One region of the Staphylococcus sp. Z5-21 genome, then DNA from elsewhere that is predicted to be linked to it. Evidence: riboswitches for the same ligand, from Rfam matches in the RefSeq annotation. Region 1 holds a riboswitch; each other region holds the start of a gene.

Region 1 (5,386 bases):
TTTCATATAAAAATCTCCCCTTTATGAATTTATCTTTTATCAATTTTATTTGTTGCCCAATCACCAATAAATTGAATAATGAACACAATAATAAGTATTAAAATAGTTGAAACAAATATGACATCATTTTGATTACGTGTGAATCCTGTTAAATAAGCTAAGTTACCTAAACCACCTGCACCGATGACACCTGCAACTGCTGTAGAACCAACTAATGCGATGGCTGTCACTGTGATGCCAGATACTAATGCTGGCATTGCTTCTGGTAAAAGTACTTTTCTCACTACAGTCCAAGTACTCGCTCCCATTGACCAAGCCGCTTCGATTACACCTTTATCAATTTCTTTAAATGCGATTTCCACTAATCTTGCATAGAATGGTGCTGCACTGATGATTAATGCTGGCAATGCACCTGTAGGACCACTGATTGTGCCTAATACTAAACTTGTAAATGGAATTAACAATAAGATTAAAATGATAAACGGAATCGCTCTGAATAAATTCACAATGAATGAAACAATGCTATAAAATACTCTAGCGACTGGCGACTTACTTTTAGCTGATAAAAAGAGCAAGACACCTAAAATAATTCCTAAAACAAATGCAAATATTGTTGCTATTACCGTCATATAGATGGTTTCATATGTTGCAACCCAAACTTCTTCCCAGCTTACGTTTGGCATTGTAAACATTTCTCGGAGGATATCGCTTAATGAATTACCCATGTCTAACCACCTCCACAGATACATGTTGTGCCTCTAAATCATTCTTGAATTTTTCAAATTTTTCTGAATTTGCAACGGCAAATTGTATGATTAAAAATCCGATAGAACCGTCTTTTGTATGTTTAATATTAGCTTCCAAAATATTGACATCTAAATTGTGTGTCTTCGTTATGTATGACACTAATGGTTCCGTTGCGTTGTTCCCAGTAAAATTCAAACGCACAACGTAATCATTTTCATTAAGTGACACGAGTTCACTAATTGATTCGTCGAAGTCATCATTTAAGTCATCCTTCACAAAGCGTTTTGTCACATCGTGTTGTGGATTTTCGAATACACTTGAAACTTTGCCTTGTTCTATCACTTTACCATTTTCCATTACTGCAACTTCATCGCAAATACGTCTAATGACATGCATTTCATGTGTAATAATAACGATGGTTAAGTTTCTTTCTTCTTTTATTTTCAATAATAGTTCTAATATTTCATCTGTTGTCTGTGGATCTAATGCACTTGTCGCTTCATCACATAATAATACAGATGGTTCGTTAGCTAATGCTCTCGCAATACCCACACGTTGTTTTTGCCCACCTGATAATTCTGAAGGATAAGCATCTTCTCTCCCTTTCAATCCGACCAATTCCACTAACTCAAGCGCACGTTGCTTGGCTTCTTGTCGTGAAATCCCTGCGATTTCTAATGGGAATGTAATATTGTTTAATACAGTACGTGACCATAATAAATTGAAATGTTGAAAAATCATACTCACTTTTTGACGTTTTTTTCTTAAGTCCGATTTTGATAGCTTACCTATAGTGTCACCATCTATAATAACGTCTCCTGATGTTGGTTGCTCAAGATGATTTAAAAGTCTTATTAATGTACTTTTCCCCGCACCTGAAAAACCAACAACACCAAAAATTGAGCCTGATTGAATACTTAAATCAACATGATCTACAGCAAGTACGTCCTGTTTTTTCGTTTTGTACCTTTTGACTATTTGATTTAACTCAATCATTCTGTTGCCTCCTCGTATTGCTTTGTTTCAATTAAATAAAAAATGCTTTCCCTATGTTCATTGAAGAATAGAGAAAGCAACGTTTGCTTCTCTCATCTTCTAAAGTTTCTATGAACTTTATGTGAATTGGCACCATTTCTGTTACAGACGGTTGCCGGGCTTCAAAGGGCACATCCCTCCACCTCTCGTGATAAGAGTTTCGTTATTTAATTATTTTTAATCCTACCATCGCACTAATGATTCGTCAATAATTATTTTAAATTTTCTAACAAATTAGGGACGGATTGAAATGCGTAAATTCTTTTTTGCTCTTCACCTTTTGACATCAACATCAACACAGGTACAGATTGTATTTCATGTTCCTGACTAAAATCTGGATGAAAATTCAAATCGATTTTAGTAATTGGTAATTTTAATATTTCATTAGCAATGTCTAACATTCTTTCAGAAACTTTACAGGTACCACATGTCGGTGTGTATCCAAATATAAGATATTTTTCCTGATTTATATGTTCATCTATATTGACGCGTTGTTGATTTGTTAACTTCATGTTAATAAACTTACCCTTTCAGCTATATAATCCAATTTCGCTTTAGCTACTTTTTCTTCATCCTTTACCGTAAACCCATGCTTTTCAAGCACTCTGGATAAATATCGTTTAGGACAACGTGCAACCTCACAATATTGTTTATCTATTCTTATATGTCTACTTTCACTTAAATATCGTTTAAACCATTTTCGAATTTTTTCACCTTCATCATCGGCATCGACAAGTATATACACTTGTTTATCGTATAATGTATCAATCATTTCATCAATTTTATCGACACCCATCGTACCATTAGTACAAATAATATCGATTGGTTGATCGATTACTTGTTTTACCCGCTTTTTGTCTGACTTTCCTTCTACAATAATTACTTGGTTTAGTATCGCCATGACATCCACCCTCTAAATGTTGATAGTAAATTTCTCTATTTAGTTCTTCACAATACTGAGTGACCATAAACATCCTTTACAGTTTTCTAATTTCATCTTATTATGGCAATCCATTTTTGTCAGCTAAATACACTTACCTACAACAAATGACAACGTCTGCATTTACAAAGTCTTAACAATTTTTTGATTAGTCTCATTTGAATATAGATAAAAAAAGGTAAAATAAAAACTCCAAGATAGTTATATCATGGAGTTCTATGTAATATTATTCACCAATCATTTCAGAATATTGTTCTGCTGACATTAATTCATCTAATTGACTTTCGTCACTTAATTCAACTTTTACCATCCAAGCTTTTTCGTAAGGTGATTCATTTACGAATTCTGGACTGTCTTCTAGTTCTTCATTAGATTCTAAAACTTTACCTGATACTGGCGCATAAAGTTCTGAAACTGTTTTTACGGACTCAACACTACCAAACGTGTCGCCTTCATTAATTTCATCATCAACTTCTGGTAATTCAACGAATACGATATCGCCAAGTTCACCTTGTGCATATTCAGTGATACCAATTGTTACTGTATTACCTTCAACTTTTACCCACTCATGTTCTTTAGAATATTTTAATTCACTCGGTACTGCCACGAGAATCCCCTCCTAAATGTTTTTACATATTAATGATGCCATATGAATAGCATACAATCAACTATTTAATGGCATCTTTAAATTATTATAATGTTTTCGAAAAACACCGGTAAAGCGTTTTCATTATTTTGTCAAAATAATAGTCCAACGTAATTTAATCGCCTTTATTATTTTATGACAACCAAGTTGCTTTATATTCGTCTTCTTTAAATCCAACAGTTACTTTGTCACCTGAAATCGCTAGCGGTCTTTTAACCAACATGCCATTGGCAGATAATAAATCTAACTTTTCATCATCTGTTAAATCTTTAAGTTTATCTTTTAAACCTAATTCACGATATTTAGCGCCATGCGTATTGAACAATTTATTAATATCGATATCAGTTACTTCTAGTATTTCTTTAAACTCATTTTTAGTTGGTGTATGCTGTACGATATCTATGGGTTCAAAACTCACACCGTAATCTTGTAAAAATTTAGCTGCTTTTTTACAAGTTGTACAATTAGGATACTGGTAAAATTTTATCATGATTCTGTACCTCCTATAACTAGTTATCACTAATATATCAAATTTGTTACAAAAACGCTCTAATTAATAAGCTGATTTTTTTTATAACATACAATCGTCCGTTATAATGGTATTACTAATATCAAAAAAAGGAGCAAAATCAATGAAACCTATTAACACAAATGATGCATTTAAAGAAACAATTCAAAGCGATAATCCAGTGATTGTAAAATTCGAAGCTGGTTGGTGCCCTGATTGTAAAGCAATGGATATGTGGATTGATCCAATTCAAGAAAAATACAATGATTATGGTTGGTTCACTGTTAACCGTGATGAATTAGAAGATGTTGCAGCAGAAAATGACGTTATGGGCATCCCTAGTTTACTCGTATTCAAAAATGGTGAAAAATTAGCACACCTACATTCTGCTAATGCGAAATCACCAGATCAAGTTGAATCATTTTTAGAAGAAACGTTTAAATAATCACTTAATTTTTAAACAATAAAAGGAAGCTGAAACATCTTTAGTTATGTTTCAGCTTCCTTTTTAATATGATGCAATGCATCACAGTACTTATAGCAATTAAAATTTTTCTATTATTTCATTAAAGTGACGCTCTCTATGAGGTAACTCGTCTTCTAAATCTGTTAAATATAACAACCCCACTAATTTTTCATCATCTTTAACCCCAAAGAGTTCTCTAATTTCTGGTGTAAAAATATATGCAGGTGATTTCCAACATGTACCTATACCTGCTTCGTGTAATAAGAGCATTAAATTTTGAGCAAATGCACCAAAAGCCATATGATTTTCCAAGTTTTCTTTTTGTCTAGGATCTTCTTTGACAATTAAAGCAAGCATACCACCTAAATGTGTGGCTACTTCATAATGGTTTTGCTGTTTTTTCTGTAAATTAGGAAATGCTATTTCTGATAATTGTTTACTCATATCTCCTAATCTATCTTTTGCAATATGAACTACTCTCCAAGGTTCTCTTAGACCATGGTTAGGCGCATCTGTAGCCTGTTTGATTGCTTTGTATAAAGCGTCGTCATCTATAGTCATATCTCTTTTAAAAATTTTAACACTTCTACGATTCGCAATTGCTTCTTGTAGTTCCATTATATATCGCCCTTTCGTCAATGATAACTATTTTCAATTATAAGACAGGTACAATATATTTTCAAATTACTCGTACATACTAAGTTGCTTTTTTAACGTGGAAACATGTATTTGTCCCGGCGCTTTGGGTGTGTCTAAACAGCCATATGAAATCGACCCTCCAAATACACCCTGTGCTGTTCTTGATATTAAACCAATCTTAGACATGGCAATGCCCACTACATGTTGCGTAACAACATCTGCAGTATCAGACATTGCATTCAATAGGTTTAGTACATCCTGTTTACCATGAGGCATCACAGCAACTTTTATATAATCCGAATCAAGCTGCTGCATTTTATAAAATAAATGCTTTAACGCTTCAAGCTTTGGTGTTTCCTTAAAATTATGGTGAGACAGTACGACTTGAACTTGATTTTTATGAGC
Region 2 (5,386 bases), 980 kb from region 1:
ATTTATATTGCGCTTCAACTTTTTCTTGCGCTTTTTTCTTACTTTTTAAAGCAACAATAAATAAAATCAAACAAATGACTGCTACGACAATTGCCACGATTAAACCAATCTCTATTGGTCCAAATGAATTCATAACAAAAACGCTCCTTTATGTGTTCAGTAACTTAATTATAATAGATATGCACATCGTATTCGATAGTAAAGTTTAAAATTTAAACATTTTGTCTCAGTTTAAGCTTTGACACTATCTTTTAATAAGTTAACTTTATCTAATTTTTCCCATGGTAATAGCACATCAGTACGTCCAAAATGACCATATGCAGCTGTTTGTTTATAAATTGGATGTTTTAAATCAAGCATTTTAATAATTCCGGCAGGTCTTAAATCAAAATGTTTTCTTACAGCTTCTACTAATTCATATTCACTGACTTTACCAGTACCAAATGTATCTATTGAAATTGAAACCGGTTCAGCAACACCAATCGCATACGCTAATTGTACTTCACATTTTTCAGCCAATTGAGCTGCAACAATATTTTTAGCTACATAACGTGCAGCATATGCAGCTGAGCGGTCAACTTTAGTTGGATCCTTACCACTGAAGCATCCACCACCATGACGTGCATATCCACCATATGTGTCCACGATGATTTTTCGACCTGTTAGTCCTGCATCTCCTTGAGGACCGCCGATTACAAATCTACCAGTTGGGTTAATATAAAATTTCGTCTGTTCATCTAATAATGACTCTGGCACTGTTGGATAAATAACGTGTGTTTTAATATCATCTTTAATTTGATCCAATTCAATATCTTCAGCATGTTGCGTAGATAAAACAATAGTATCTATTCGAACTGGTTTATCTTGTTCATCATATTCAACTGTCACTTGAACCTTTCCATCAGGACGCAAGTATTTTAAAATTTCATCTTTACGTACGTCAGATAAGCGTTTAGCTAACTGATGTGATAAGAAAATGGGTAACGGCATATACGTATCTGTTTCATTAGTTGCATAACCAAACATCAAGCCTTGATCTCCTGCACCCGTAGCTTCAATTTCCGCTTCAGAAGCTTCGTCGCGATATTCTAAAGCTGTATCTACACCTTGTGCGATGTCAGAAGATTGTTCGTCAATTGCTGTTAATACAGCCATCGTTTGGCTGTCATAACCGAATTTCGCACGTGTGTAACCTATTTCTTTAATTGTTTCTCTAACTACTTTTGGTATATCAACATAAGTTGTTGTTGAAATTTCTCCTGAAATTAAAGCCATACCTGTGGTTACAGTCGTTTCACAAGCCACACGTGCATTTGGGTCATCTTTTAAAATTTCATCTAAAATCGCATCCGATACTTGGTCAGCAATCTTGTCCGGATGCCCTTCTGTTACAGATTCTGAAGTAAACAATCTTTTATTATATGTCATAATTTGCTCCTTTAGTTTTAAATTACGAAAATTCTCTCTCTGTTGAGCTCATTAAAAAAGGCCTTCTACACTATAGTAAATAGAGAGAAGGCCCTTTATACGTCCATTCGCTCTTATCGTTCAGACGCTATTTGTCTGCAAACGGTTTGGCACCTTTCTTCAATTAAGAAGAGGTTGCTGGGCTTCATTGGGTCCATGTCCCTCCGCCACTCAGGATAAGAGAATCCGTTAATCTATATAGTACCTAATCTAACATATAATGTCAATTTTACATTTATTAATATTTATTTAAAATTCCTTTGAAATTGGTGTGGACTATTAATCTATATATGTTATACTCTGTAATTGTAAAGGCTTACATCAACTAAATAGCGTGGAGGGATCAAGTATGGCGGTAGATACATACACTTATACAAGCAAAATTGAAAGCATTTTAGACAAGCAATCTTCATTATTTCAATTATCTACAACTCAGTTGTATAATAAAATTTTAGAAAATAATGAAGGCGAACTAACGGAATTAGGCGCCATCAATGCAAAAACTGGTAAATATACTGGTCGTTCACCAAAAGATAAGTTTATTGTCACTGAGCCATCTTATAGAGATGACATCGATTGGGGCAACATAAACCAACCTATCGAAGAAGAAAAATTTCTAAATTTATATGATAAAGTATTAAACTATCTTGATAAGAAAGATGAGCTTTATGTTTTTAACGGTTATGCAGGTAGCGATGAAGATTCACAGTTAAAACTCACTGTTGTTAATGAATTGGCTTGGCATAATTTGTTCGCTCAAAACATGTTCATCCGTCCAAGTACAAATGAAGAAGCTCAAGAAATCAAACCAAACTTCACTATTATTTCTGGACCTCACTTCAAAGCAGACCCATCCATAGATGGTACAAATTCAGAAACCTTCATTATCACATCATTTAAACATAAAGTAATCCTAATAGGTGGAACTGAATATGCTGGTGAAATGAAAAAAGGAATCTTCTCCGTAATGAACTACTTACTACCTAAAGATGACATTATGAGTATGCATTGTTCAGCAAATGTTGGCGAAAAAGGCGACGTAGCTCTATTCTTTGGTTTATCAGGTACTGGAAAGACAACACTTTCTGCTGACCCTACACGTAAACTCATCGGTGATGATGAGCATGGATGGAATAATAACGGTATCTTCAACATCGAAGGTGGCTGTTACGCAAAAGCAATTAATCTATCACAGAAAAAAGAACCACAAATTTATGATGCTATTAAATACGGAACAATTCTAGAAAACGTTGTTGTTGATGAAGAAGGCGATGTTGATTTTGACGACAAGCAATACACGGAAAATACTAGAGCTGCATACCCTATTCACCACATTGATAATATTGTGACACCATCTAAAGCAGCGCATCCTAATACAATTATTTTCTTAACTGCAGATGCATTTGGTGTATTACCACCTATTTCAAAATTAACCAAAGACCAAGCGATGTATCATTTTTTAAGTGGTTTCACTGCTAAATTAGCTGGAACAGAACGAGGCGTTACTGAGCCTGAACCATCATTCTCTACTTGTTTTGGTTCCCCATTCTTACCATTAAACGCTAAAGTTTATGCTGATTTATTAGGTAACTTAATAGATAAACATGGCGTTGATGTTTACTTAGTTAACACGGGTTGGACTGGCGGAAAGTATGGCGTTGGACGTCGTATTAGCCTAAATTATACAAGACAAATGGTTAATCAAGCCATTACAGGTAAATTGAGAGATGCAGAATATGTGAAAGATGATATGTTCGGATTAGATATTCCTGTTGAAGTAGAAGATGTCCCTCAAACATTGCTCAATCCTATCAATGCTTGGAGTAAGCCAGAAGCATACAGAACACAAGCTCAAGATTTAATTAATCGTTTTAAATCTAATTTTGAAAAATTTGGAGAAGATGTTGACGAATTAGCCGTCAATGGCGGATTTGAATAATTTAAAATATTAGAAAAGTAGCCATGTAGTCTTCTATTACAATAGAAAACTACATGGCTACTTTTTATTTGTAAATACTTTATATCTATAACATCTTATCTATCATATTGGTTTTTAAGCTTGTTCTGTTCAACATCATCCATCCACTGTTTAATTGCCAGTAGCGTATCTTTGAGCGCAAATGGTCTTGGTACGTGTCCCTCCGACATTTGGTAATAAGTACGAAATGTCGCACCAATCTTTTCAAGTTGTTCCACTAAATAGTAAGCATTATGAATACCTACTTGTTTATCCTTACCCCCATGAACTATAAATATGGGCGGGCTTGTGTTTTTAATTTGAGCGATAGCATCACGTTGTTTATAAGCTTCTATATTCTTTTTAGGATCTCCAATCATACGTTTAAGCATTCCCCTTAAATCAACGCGTTCTTCATACATCAGATTTATGTCTGAGACACCGCCCCAAATAATATAACTCGTCACCGGTAAATCTTGAAATGTTAATAAACCTTGAAGTCCACCTCTAGAAAAACCAATCATGTGAATGGGAATACCAGGGTACTTTTGATTTAACAAACGTATCGCAACTGTAACGTCATGCAGATCCGAACCATAAAACTCATCTTTGCCTTCGCTACCATTATTACCTCTATAATAAGGTCCAAAGACCAATGTATGTTCATCCGCAAATTGCATCAATCTTCCCGTTCTCACCTTACCTACTTGCCCTTTACCACCTCGTAAATATAAAACAATTCTCTGCACTTTTGCATGAGGTGTCATCAGCAGCCCCTTAACATTTAAATGATCTACTCTATAGATTACTTCATCAAATATATGGCTATTTGATTCAACCGGCATTCTCTTTTTATGAATAAAATCCAAGTTCAATCACTCTCTCTAAACATTGTAATATTGCTGGATCTTTCAATAAGTAACTTTTTTTATCTTCTGGAATCTCAGATAATGATTTATACAATAGTGGTCCATCCGTTTCAAAATAATCTGGTTGCTCAGTGATAGCTTCTATCTCCACCATAAAGACATCTTTAGTAAAGGACATTCCAATTTGACGATCAACCTTATATTGCGCTATGTATTCACAGTATTTAATCGTTGCGCCAGTTTCTTCAAAGACTTCTCGTGCTGCAGCAGTTTCACTCGCCTCACCTTTTTCTCTTTTACCACCCGGAAATTCAATACCACGTATTTTATGTTTTGTGAATAACAAGCTACCCTTATATTTAGGGATTATAAGTACATGATTACCGTTGGCATAATCTGCTTTCTTTTTAAATGTTAGGTACACATCGTCATTTTCTTTGTCTTTAAACTTCACATACATCACTCTTCCCCTTATTATGTTAAACTAGCTATGCTAAGATTTTTGTTGGAGGCAAAATTATGAAAACTATATTTCTAGGACTTATCCATATATATCAACGCTTTATATCACCATTAACCCCTGCAACTTGTCGTTTTTATCCAACCTGTTCTGAATATACTAGAGAAGCCATAGTAGTGTATGGTCCCTTCAAAGGCACATGGTTAGGTATTAAAAGAATTTCAAAATGTCACCCGCTTCATAAAGGTGGCTTTGATCCCGTACCGCTAAAGAAAACAAAGCATAAAAAAGATAAAAACATTAACAAATAAAATTCAATATCTTATGATTTACCACTGGAGGCTCAAAATAAATTGAGCCTCCTTTTAATATACCTGCCTGATTAATCATATCTACCTCGTAGTAATAACCTTCTGGTGTAATATCACTAGGATAATCAGCATATTGTGCTAACATCGCTGTAAAATACCTACTTAGGCCATATTCATACATACCACCTATCACGATTTTCACATCTAGAGTATTGAGCATTTTTATCAAATCCATCACTTTATCTATGCCACCCAATCTAAATGGTTTTAACACAACGACATCAATGCCAAAATCATTAATAGCTTGTGAAATAAGTGATTT
Region 3 (5,386 bases), 640 kb from region 1:
TCCAAGAATAATGTCGCTATAATTGGTTTAGATGATTCATATAATTCATTTGTATAGACTTCTTTTGTAATGTCGAAGAAATAAAGCACGTGTTCTTTTTCTGAATAACGCACACGATAGTGGTATTCATTTTCATTAATTTCTATTTCTTGTGTTTTTTCTAATTGTTTTAAGATATTAGGATATACTTCGTTGACTGGGTCGGAAATTACATTACGATTTAAACGTTCCGACATAAATCTATTCATCCACTCTATGTTTTCATTTTCATCTAAGATAATCATTCCGATAGGTAGATTTTTAATTGCGATATTACTACCTTCAGAGATATGACCACTTAAATTGTCCACATAGCTGTCTAATTTTTGTAAAGCTTGTCTTACCATAAATGCTGTCCCTATAATAATAATCACTAATACAATCGTCGCTATACCTGCTACGAGTTGGTTAAAAACAAACCAAACTACAACCAGCGCAATTGCGGTGAGCGTCATAATTACAAATGGTAAAATCAACGCTTTTTTAGTGGATTGACGGTTCATTCTTCCACCTCAAATCATTTTTTAATGATACTTTTTAAGTTAAAACATAAATCGATTACACCCAGGAGACTTACAATATGTGTTAATGGCATTAAAATTGTCCCTATAACCATTAGTAACACAGTAAGTACGAGTGGCATTGATTTTGCTTTGCCGAAAAAGTGAATAACACTTAACCCCTGAATATACATACATAATGATAACACAATTTCAAAGTTTAAAACGATACTTTGGAAAGTACCAGCTTGGCTTGCAAACATAACACAAATCAAGACAATAATATATATCCATAATAATGAACGGCTCATCTGCCAAGCATATAATGGTTTAAATATTGGTGTAGCGATTTTGAATTTACGTAAAATTGGAAAAGTAATAATTAAATTGATTAAAATAAGTAGAAAAACTGCAATGATTACCATACTTGGTAACTGAACTGCCAATTGACGGAATCCCTCTTCGAGCATTTGTTTATACTCGTTACCAACTGAAGCACCTGAAATAACCTGATGCATTTGATCTTTTATTGGGTTCATTAAAACTGTCGCGCTTGGTATCTTATCAAACGTTTGCAGTCCCATAAATGCAATTAATGAAATCATACTAATATATGTAGTCGTTATATATAGTATACGTTCTTTAGATGTTCTTTCTTTTAATAATTGGCCAACAACGAAACTCGTAATGAGCACGAGGACCATGATACTTAATACAAATATATTACCCAGTAAAGTTGTTAATACAACCGTTACGACAGCTGTCAATCCGAATGATTCAATTGATTTATGCCATAAGATAATGCCCGGAATTGTCGCAAACGCGCTCAATACAAGACCAAGCGGTGGTAATATATGCAAAGCCAAAGCGACTACGATTAGCGTTAGAATACTAAGCACAGTTGCTTTAGGATATATTTTAGAAAACAAATTCGCCACTCCCATACTATTTTTGACTATACCCTTTATTTTAACCTCTTTAAAACTTTTATACAATTATTGGCAACCCATTTTATATAGAAGTTCTATTCAGAAAATACACCTTCACTATAATCCTTAGAAATCATTGTTATATATCAATCGCTTCTTCACTAACAACAACTTATTTATATTTCACACAAAAATAGGATGTAACCAACTTGTTTCTCACCTCTATTTAGTAGTAAGAAGACAACCGGCACATCCCAAAAATTAAATCTATTTAGTTAGTTCATTTACGTTTGATTTTATAGACTTTTAAAAAGTGATATAGATTCGGCGCCCAATCATTGAAGTTAAGTAAAAATCCATCATGTCCTACATTGTCAGGAACGAAAAAGTGTTTATGAAATTTAAAGCGCTCGCCGACTGCTCGAACAAGGTCATCAGGATAAAGTAAGTCATCGGTAAAGCCCATTGTCATAACCTTCGTATCTAAATTACGGAATACTTCATCCACATCATCACGTCCTCTATCGACATCATGACTATCCAAGACATCCAGCAGTGTTAAATAACATGCATAATCAAAATGATTCATAAACTTATCACCTTGATGTTTTTGATAGGCGACAACTTGATCTGGTGAAAAGCGTTTATCATAACTTTTAGATGATCGATAAGTTAAGAAACCCAATTGTCTAGCGATACTCATACCATTTTTAGGATCTAAATGAATGGCTTGCCTCGCTATCTCGTTAAACGCTCGACTGTAGGATGATGTTTTATCCGTTGCAGCAAGTATAACGGCTTTATCGACATTAAATTTGCGATTATATAATAATTCAATCGCTTGCATGCCTCCTAAAGAACCACCAATGAGAATATTAATGTGTTCAAATCCTAACGTTTCTATGCCTATTTCAATTGCACGTACAATGTCTCTTAACGTGAGCGTTTGAGGGAAATCAGCATCTGTTAATGCCGAACTTGAACCATACGGACTACCAATTACATTAAAAGTTAAAAACTGATAATCATTGATAGGCATATAGCCCCCATCAATGATACCTCTCCACCATCCTGGTTGATCATTTGTCCCATATGTTAAATGGTTACCTGTCAAAGCGTGACAGACAACAACTAAAGGTTGTCCTTTCAACCCCACATGTTCATAGCGTAGTTTCAAATTAGATATGAGTTCTCCAGATTCCGTTGTAAAAGGCCCTAATTCTAAAGTATCTACCGTATAATTCGTCATGATTTCCCTCCTACTTAATAAAAAACTTCTCACTCATATAAAATAAGTAAGAAGTTATAATTACTTATCATTCGAGTGTATCGTTGGTTTTAGCACCGTACTACACAGCCGGTTGCTGAAGCATCACTAGGCCAAGTCCCTCAGCTTCTCGAAATAAGATTTGATTTTAATTGTATAAAACGAAAGTATGACAGACTAAAAATCGGAAATATCATAATTTTCTAATTATTCTAATTCTAACGGATATCCTGTGTTTCATCAATGATATTCTTTAAAAAAACCATCTCAACAATGCCATAATAATAATCCCACTTAGAATCGTTATCGTTAAACTCCTTGAAACGATGGCAATTACAATCGTAGGTATCATCGTTATCAAAAATGCCATATTGATTGTGTATCCAATTACACCATCTTGTTGGACCAAGACACCATCAATAATCAACGCTGTAAACAATGTAATTGGGATAAAGGAGAGCCATTTGACTACACGTTCAGATAAATGAACTTTAGAAATCATCACAAACGGTATAATTCGAGTCAACCACGTCACAATTCCGCATAAAATAATAATCGTTAACATATGTATCGTTGTCGTCATCGTTCCATCACCACCCCAAGTGCTGCCGTTATTGTAGAAGCTAAAATAATTGCTAAATATAATGGCATAAATAAACTTAATCCCAACATCATCACAATGACACAAATAATCAGAACTAAGTAAATCTTAACTTTTGAGCGCCTGATTGATTCAAATTGGGAGACGGCAAGAAAAATAAACATAGCCGTTATTGCAAAGTCTAAGCCTAATGCGTCTGGGTCATGGATGTACTTACCAAATAAAGCACCAATAATACATGCAATCGTCCAAAAAACATAAGCTGTTATATTCAAACCGTGTAGCCATCGATCATTAATTTTTTCGCCTTTTAGATGTGGTGTCACTGCAACCCCAAATGTTTCATCTGTTACCAGTGTTGCCAACCCAATTCTATTTAGTAAACTATAATCCTTATAGCTTGGCGCGAGTGTCATACTTAATAAGAACATCCTAGAATTGACGATGAACGCAGTTAATACAATTGCGGATATAGGTGTACCTGCAATAACAAGCGCGCAAATTATAAATTGTGCTGCGCCTGCGTATACAAGCAAACACAGTAAAATAATTTCCAACAAGCTAAATCCTGAAGCAACTGCAACAATTCCAAAAGATAAACCCACGCCTGCGTATCCTAACAAGGTAGGAATACACGCTTTGACACCTTGTTTAAATGTTACATGCGCTTCATTTTCCATACACACCCACCCTCTCATGGCACTTCAAAAATAATATATCAATTCTAATACAACTCATTCTAAATGCGCAATATCTTTAGACATCCGTTTGTGTGAGGTTAGACTAACGATTGTCTTAAAAAGCTTAAACACACGTTGTTTATATTTCTCTGAATTTTTAGAAATAATTAAGACATACCTCTAAAATATAGCTGAATTCCGCCTAATCATATTTGCTATTTTATACTTTTTACACCTCCCCTACCCTTTCGATAGTGCACAAAAAACGCATAGGACCTATTGTCGCTACGCGTTTTTAGCATTACTTTCAGTTTTTTATTTAGTCGGACGGATGACTGTTTTACCACCCATAAATGGAACTAACACTTCTGGAATTGTAACTGAGCCATCTTCATTTTGATAGTTCTCAACGATAGCTGCAAAGGTACGACCTACAGCTAACCCGCTACCATTTAAAGTATGCGCTAATTCTGGTTTCGCATTTTTATCGCGTTTGAAGCGAATGTTTGAACGACGTGCTTGGAAATCTGTAATATTTGAACAAGAGCTGATTTCTTTATAATCATTATAGCTTGGTAACCAAACTTCTAAATCATATGTTTTACTTGAACCAAAACCAATATCTCCTGTACACAAGATAACACGGCGATATGGTAAACCAAGTTCTTCTAAAATCGCTTCTGCATGATGAGTCATGTCTTCAAGTGCTTGCCAAGAATCTTCAGGTTTTTCAATACGTACCATTTCAACTTTATCAAATTGGTGTAAGCGAATAAGTCCTCGTGTATCACGACCAGCAGATCCAGCCTCACTACGATAACAAGCTGATTGAGCTGTAAATTTAGCTGGTAATACGTCAGGTGCAATGATTTCATTGCGGTAATAATTCGTTAATGGCACTTCTGCAGTTGGAATGGTATAAAGGCCTTCTTTTTCTACTTTAAATAAGTCTTCTTCAAATTTAGGAAGTTGACCTGTACCATACATAGAATCGGCATTAACTAATTGTGGTACCATCATTTCCGTATAGCCATGTTGTGTCGTATGTTTCGTAATCATGTAGTTCATTAACGCTCTCTCTAATTGTGCACCGTCACCTGTCAAGAATACGAATCTCGCACCAGAGACTTTAGCTGCTCTTTCAAAATCAACCATCTCTAACTCTTCTACTAAATCCCAGTGTGCTTTATCTTCAAATTCAAAAGTTCTAGGTGTACCCCAACGTTTAACTTCTATATTATCTTCATCCGTAGCACCTTCTGGTACATCGTCGTGAATGATATTTGGAATACGAGACAATTTATCATTAAGGTCAACATCTACTTGATTTAAAGTATCATCTAGTACTTTAATTTCATCACCTAGGTTAC
Region 4 (5,386 bases), 910 kb from region 1:
ACTTGCGTTTGGGTCTTACTAAGAATGTCACGTTCTGTCCGCTTTCGGCTAATCTGCCTCCAAAATAGCCTCCGATACCGCCAGCACCTAATACTAATATACGCATTGAATACAACTCCTTATACGCTATGTGTGTTGATTTGTTAATTGATGTATATATACCACATTTGAGGGGCATATACGCATATGAAAATAATTTTCAAATAATTCAATAGATGTAGTTGGGACAATATATTTTATTTTTAAATATATGTTTGAAATCAATAAAGGTTGTGCAATGTAATAAGTGTTCACTAATTACAAACATGGAGGGGTTCCAATGTCGTTTAAAAATGATCATAAGTATCAGTGGAAAGATATACAAGGGAGAGATTTTCTACTACCGTTTATTTATTTGATAGGTAATTTTTGTTTATCTATAGTCATCTTAACAATCATGATCGGAATCAATGAAACGCAAGGGAAAAATAACGCTAACTTTAATGCTAACTTTTCAGGTACGCCAGGCATATTAATGGAAATGATTGCCTTTATAATTATATTCGCGTTATGGATTTTATTCCATAGACATTCATTTAGACAATCGTGGAAACAGGGGCTACAAAATATTAAGCAACACTGGAAACTCATTGTCATTACATTTATCGTTATTATAGTGTTTAAAGAAATTTATCCATATTTAGTAAATGCATTCGCACCAGAACATTGGAAATTTGAAGAAACACAAAATGACAAAATGGTGGAGGAAATGTTTGCTACGCCTGTATCAACCATATTAGCTTTTTTCTCAATTGTAATTATTGCACCAATGACAGAAGAATTTTTATTTAGACATTTAATTATTGGCGAATTAGGAAAGAAATTAAATTTCTATGTTATGTCTGTTATTTCAATTATTGTGTTTGCATCTTTACATGTAACAGAAGCTAAATCTCCATTAGAAATTGTGATGTATCTTGCCATAGCAGTTGGTATTGTATATGTATATATGAAATCGCAGCGTAGTTTAGCTGTAGCCATTGCGTTACATGCTTTGAATAATTTATTAGCGTATATTTTCATGATTATCATGTAATTTACATAATTCTTAGTGATATACCTGTCTTCTTTGTGAAGGACAGGTATATTTTATCGTGTTAGTGTTTAGAATTTTCTAAAAACTCATTGACTAATCTTGAGCATAATGCTAGGATTAAACCACTAAACATACATATGATTGACTCTTATCAAGAGTGGTGGAGGGATGTGCCCGATGAAACCCAGCAACCGTCGATTTTTCGAAATGGTGCTAAGTCACAAAAAGTTATTTAACTTTTGGAGATGAGAGAAAGTGCAAACTTTCTCTTGATTTATTAAGAGAAAGTTTTTTTATACATATAAGTACGTTGAAACAAATTTTTAAGGAGTGAAAGTATTATGAGAAAATGGTTTATTTTAGGTTCATTGTTTGTGTTAACGATTATACTAGCAGCATGTGGTAAATCGAATGGTGAAAAAGAGGATAAGGAAATTACGATTGCTGCTTCGCCAGCCCCCCATGGCGTCGTACTTGAACATGCAAAAGAAGAAATGAAAAAGAAAGGCTATGATTTAAAAATAAAAACAGTTAATGATTATAAGGTTCCTAATAAATTATTAGATAAAGGAGATGTTGATGCGAATGCATTTCAACATACACCGTATCTTAAAGCAGAAAAGAAAGACCATAATTATAAAATAGAAGAAGCCGGGAAAGTGTTCACGACACCGATGGGCGTTTATAGTAAAAAATATAAAGACATTAAAGATATCCCTAAAGGTTCTACCATTTATGTATCAAACAATCCTGCTGAAGAAGGTCGTTTCTTGTCATTCTTTGTTGATAAAGGCTTAATCAAAATTAAAAAAGGTGTCAGTATTGAAGATGCTAAGTTTGATGACATTGTAGAAAATAAAAAAGATTTGAAATTTAATAACAAGCAAGGTGCGGAATTCTTACCTAAAACTTATAATAGTAAAGAAGGCGCAGCAGTGATAATGAATTCTAATTATGCGATTGATAATGGTCTAACACCACATAAAGATGCAATTGCTATAGAAGGAAAATCATCACCATTTGCGAATATTGTTGCCGTACAAGAAGGACATAAAAACGATAAAAAATTCAAAGAACTTATGAAAGTTTTACAATCTAAAGAGATGAAGAAATTTATAACTGATAAATATGGACAAGATGTTATTCCGTATGAAAAATAAATAATCATGTAATATATAGATTGAAGAGGAAGGTGATTCGATTATGTCTAAGCTAGGTATTATTGGTTTAGGAAAAGTGGGTACGCAAGTACTTACAGATGTACAGCAACTGAATTTGTTTTCAGAGATTATTTTAATTGATGATAGAGCGGACGTGGCAAGTGGTGAAGCACTTGACCATAGTCACTCGCAAGGACTGATAAATACTGCACATATCAAGATTCGTAGCGGTGTCTATCAAGACTTAACGGATGCAGACTTTATCGTCATAGCTGCGAGTGAAGCAACCGATAAAAATAATGGTGACCGTACTTTATTAGCGCAAGGAAATCACGACATCATTAAGGGCATAATGTCCCAAATAGCTGAAGTGACGCAAGAGGCGGTTGTGATTCTGATATCTAATCCTGTAGATTCTATGGTTTACTTTGCAAATCAAATAGATTACCCAGCCCATAAAATTATTGGTACGGGTACGGCTCTAGAGACATCAAGATTTAAAACAATTATAGCCGATCATTATCAAATTGATCCAAATAATGTGGAAGCTTTTGTCATTGGGGAACATGGTCAACATGCAATCCCCGTGTGGAGTAAAGTGCATATTCATGGTATGGAACTATCGGAATTTGAGGCATTAAGTGATCGTCCAGCAATTGATAAGTCACACATCTCGTCCATTATCAACGAAGTGTCGATGGATGTTTTTTATCAAAAAGGGTGGACCAACGCAGCGATATCAAAAGTGACATCATTTTTGATACAGTCCATTGCATTGGATCAGAGAACAATTACACCATTGACTTCCCTGAGTGCAGAATATGGCTTAGAAGATGGTGCATTTAGTTTACCAACATTAATAGATAAAAAGGGTATTGTTCAAAGATTTGCGATAACATTAGACAAAGAAGAAGAACGCCAACTTAAAGAAGCATATGAATATATTAGACAAACGATTCATACAGCACAACAATAGCGATTAAAACTTTCAAACACGCATTCATTAGATATTTTCTTTTGAATGCGTGTTTTTTATATTTAAAATAAATGCTTATCTTGTTTATCAATCCGGTAATGGCTACAATATACTTAAATATAGTGATGAATAGAAGGTTGTAGGAAATTACACTGAGGTTAGGCTTCGGTTTGTGTGAGGTAAGTATTCTGAGACGTGTAAAAAAGGCAGGGCCATAGTGATATGGCCCTGCCTTTTTTATGAGTATGTGTGATGTCACACTTTAGCGTTACATCATAAACGTAGTAATATTGCATAAGAATCACTAAGGAAATTCGTAACATTAATTACCAAGTGAAATTAAGGAATACAAAAAAATCTTTTGCATAAGAATCACTAAGGAAAATCGTAACATTAATTACCAAGTGAAATTAATGAATACAAAAGAAAATCTTTTGCATAAGAATCACTAAGGAAATTTTTAACATTAATTTCCAAGTGATTCTTTAAAACCGTTATCGAGATCAGCAATAATATCATTAATGTTTTCGGTACCTACAGACAATCTAACTAGTTCTGGTACTACGCCGGAAGCTTTTTGATCTTCTGGTGATAATTGTAAATGTGTAGTACTAGCTGGATGAATGATTAATGATTTTGAATCACCTACATTCGCTAAGTGGGAAAATAGATTTAAACCGTCAACAAATTTGGCGATATCGTCTACCGTACCATCTATGCCAAAGGTCAATATAGCACCTTGGCCATCAGGTAAATATTTTTGAGCGAGTTGATGATAAGCGTTATTTTCTAAACCTGGATAGTTGACCCAAGTTACTTTTGGATGTTGTTCTAAATATTGTGCGACACGTAAAGCATTTTCAGAGTGTCGTTCTAAGCGTAAGTGTAGTGTTTCTAAACCTATTAAGAATTCATGGACATTAAAGGGTGATACTGCAGAACCTAAATCACGTAACAACTGTACACGTGCTTTAGTAATATAGGCAGCTTCGCCAACATCTTTAGTATAAGAAATACCATGATAACTTTCATCGGGTTCTACTAAACCTGGGAATTTTCCATTATCCCAATTGAATTTTCCACTATCTACGATTACGCCACCAATGGAAGTGCCATGGCCACCAATGAATTTAGTGGCTGAATGTACTATGATATCTGCTCCAAATTCAAAAGGACGCAATAAGTAAGGTGTTGGGAATGTGTTATCAACAATTAAAGGAATGTTATGATTGTGTGCGATATCGGCTACAGCTTCAATATCTAACACATCAATGCGTGGGTTCCCAATGGTTTCAGCATATACTGCTTTTGTTTTATCTGTTATTGCATTTTTGAAATTATCTGGATGACTAGGATCTACAAAATGGACTTTAATACCTAGTTTTTTAAAGGTGATATTTAAAAGGTTATAGGTACCTCCATATAAATTTGACGAAGCAACAATTTCATCGCCACTTTCTACAATATTTAAAAGTGCTAAATGTATGGCTGCTTGTCCAGAAGATGTAGCTAAAGCACCTACACCACCTTCTAATGCTGCAATCCGTTCTTCAAAAACATTTTGTGTAGGATTCATAATTCTTGTATAAATATTGCCATCTTCCTCTAAAGCAAATAACTTTCTCGCATGTTCAGTATTATCAAAGACATAACTAGATGTCTGATAAATTGGTACAGCACGTGCTTTTGAAAAATCATCTACTACTTGCCCGCCATGAATAGATAAAGTATCTAAATGCCAAGGGGTTTGAGTCATATGATAAAACCTCCATATAATTTCTAAATTTTCTGATAATTACAACTATACAAGAGCTAATTGGCTATTTCAAGTATGCTTACTAAAAAAGTAGGAATTAGATTATTATACTTTATTATCTTGAAAATGAAATGATTGCAAATAAGAACAAAAGGATTTATAATTCTTATCGGTATAGTAAGGTATTGTGGAGAGAAAGGCATTATGGAGGGAAATAATGATTGCTTTTGATTTAATTGGAAATACGCCATTAGTATTGTTGGAGTCATTTAGTAATAAAGATGTACAAATTTATGCCAAGTTAGAACAGTATAATCCTGGTGGTAGTGTGAAAGATCGATTGGGAAAACATTTAATCGAAACAGCAATAAGAGAGAATATAATCCAAAAAGGTGATGTCGTTGTAGAGGCGTCTGCAG

The links. A riboswitch is a leader RNA that binds a small molecule or an ion and turns the genes downstream of it on or off. The one in region 1 is predicted to bind S-adenosylmethionine.
Region 2: it holds a riboswitch for S-adenosylmethionine, as region 1 does, so the genes downstream of both, metK (methionine adenosyltransferase) here and M1D64_RS09915 (methionine ABC transporter ATP-binding protein) in region 1, are expected to answer to the same signal.
Region 3: it holds a riboswitch for S-adenosylmethionine, as region 1 does, so the genes downstream of both, metX (homoserine O-acetyltransferase MetX) here and M1D64_RS09915 (methionine ABC transporter ATP-binding protein) in region 1, are expected to answer to the same signal.
Region 4: it holds a riboswitch for S-adenosylmethionine, as region 1 does, so the genes downstream of both, M1D64_RS01260 (MetQ/NlpA family ABC transporter substrate-binding protein) here and M1D64_RS09915 (methionine ABC transporter ATP-binding protein) in region 1, are expected to answer to the same signal.

Annotation. Positions count from the first base shown of each region.
Region 1 is NZ_CP096462.1:1,997,608-2,002,993, forward strand. Features, by position in the region: gene M1D64_RS09905 (MetQ/NlpA family ABC transporter substrate-binding protein) at 1-6, opposite strand, end outside; gene M1D64_RS09910 (methionine ABC transporter permease) at 30-725, opposite strand; gene M1D64_RS09915 (methionine ABC transporter ATP-binding protein) at 718-1,743, opposite strand; SAM riboswitch class I at 1,833-1,940, opposite strand; gene M1D64_RS09920 (thioredoxin family protein) at 1,995-2,294, opposite strand; gene M1D64_RS09925 (toprim domain-containing protein) at 2,291-2,683, opposite strand; gene gcvH (glycine cleavage system protein GcvH) at 2,949-3,329, opposite strand; gene M1D64_RS09935 (arsenate reductase family protein) at 3,502-3,858, opposite strand; gene M1D64_RS09940 (thioredoxin family protein) at 4,001-4,321, shown strand; gene M1D64_RS09945 (nitroreductase family protein) at 4,421-4,960, opposite strand; gene aroD (type I 3-dehydroquinate dehydratase) at 5,027-5,386, opposite strand, start outside.
Region 2 is NZ_CP096462.1:1,019,114-1,024,499, reverse strand. Features, by position in the region: gene M1D64_RS05140 (nuclease-related domain-containing protein) at 1-133, opposite strand, end outside; gene metK (methionine adenosyltransferase) at 232-1,428, opposite strand; SAM riboswitch class I at 1,539-1,650, opposite strand; gene pckA (phosphoenolpyruvate carboxykinase (ATP)) at 1,817-3,406, shown strand; gene M1D64_RS05125 (alpha/beta hydrolase family protein) at 3,502-4,293, opposite strand; gene ytkD (RNA deprotection pyrophosphohydrolase) at 4,277-4,753, opposite strand; gene yidD (membrane protein insertion efficiency factor YidD) at 4,813-5,064, shown strand; gene menC (o-succinylbenzoate synthase) at 5,054-5,386, opposite strand, start outside.
Region 3 is NZ_CP096462.1:13,181-18,566, reverse strand. Features, by position in the region: gene M1D64_RS00070 (DHH family phosphoesterase) at 1-542, opposite strand, end outside; gene M1D64_RS00065 (DUF2232 domain-containing protein) at 557-1,483, opposite strand; gene metX (homoserine O-acetyltransferase MetX) at 1,749-2,717, opposite strand; SAM riboswitch class I at 2,779-2,877, opposite strand; gene M1D64_RS00055 (AzlD domain-containing protein) at 2,989-3,318, opposite strand; gene M1D64_RS00050 (AzlC family ABC transporter permease) at 3,315-4,016, opposite strand; gene serS (serine--tRNA ligase) at 4,332-5,386, opposite strand, start outside.
Region 4 is NZ_CP096462.1:280,140-285,525, forward strand. Features, by position in the region: gene panE (2-dehydropantoate 2-reductase) at 1-106, opposite strand, end outside; gene M1D64_RS01255 (CPBP family intramembrane glutamic endopeptidase) at 320-1,075, shown strand; SAM riboswitch class I at 1,221-1,327, shown strand; gene M1D64_RS01260 (MetQ/NlpA family ABC transporter substrate-binding protein) at 1,417-2,235, shown strand; gene M1D64_RS01265 (L-lactate dehydrogenase) at 2,279-3,211, shown strand; gene M1D64_RS01270 (homocysteine synthase) at 3,678-4,967, opposite strand; gene M1D64_RS01275 (PLP-dependent cysteine synthase family protein) at 5,185-5,386, shown strand, end outside.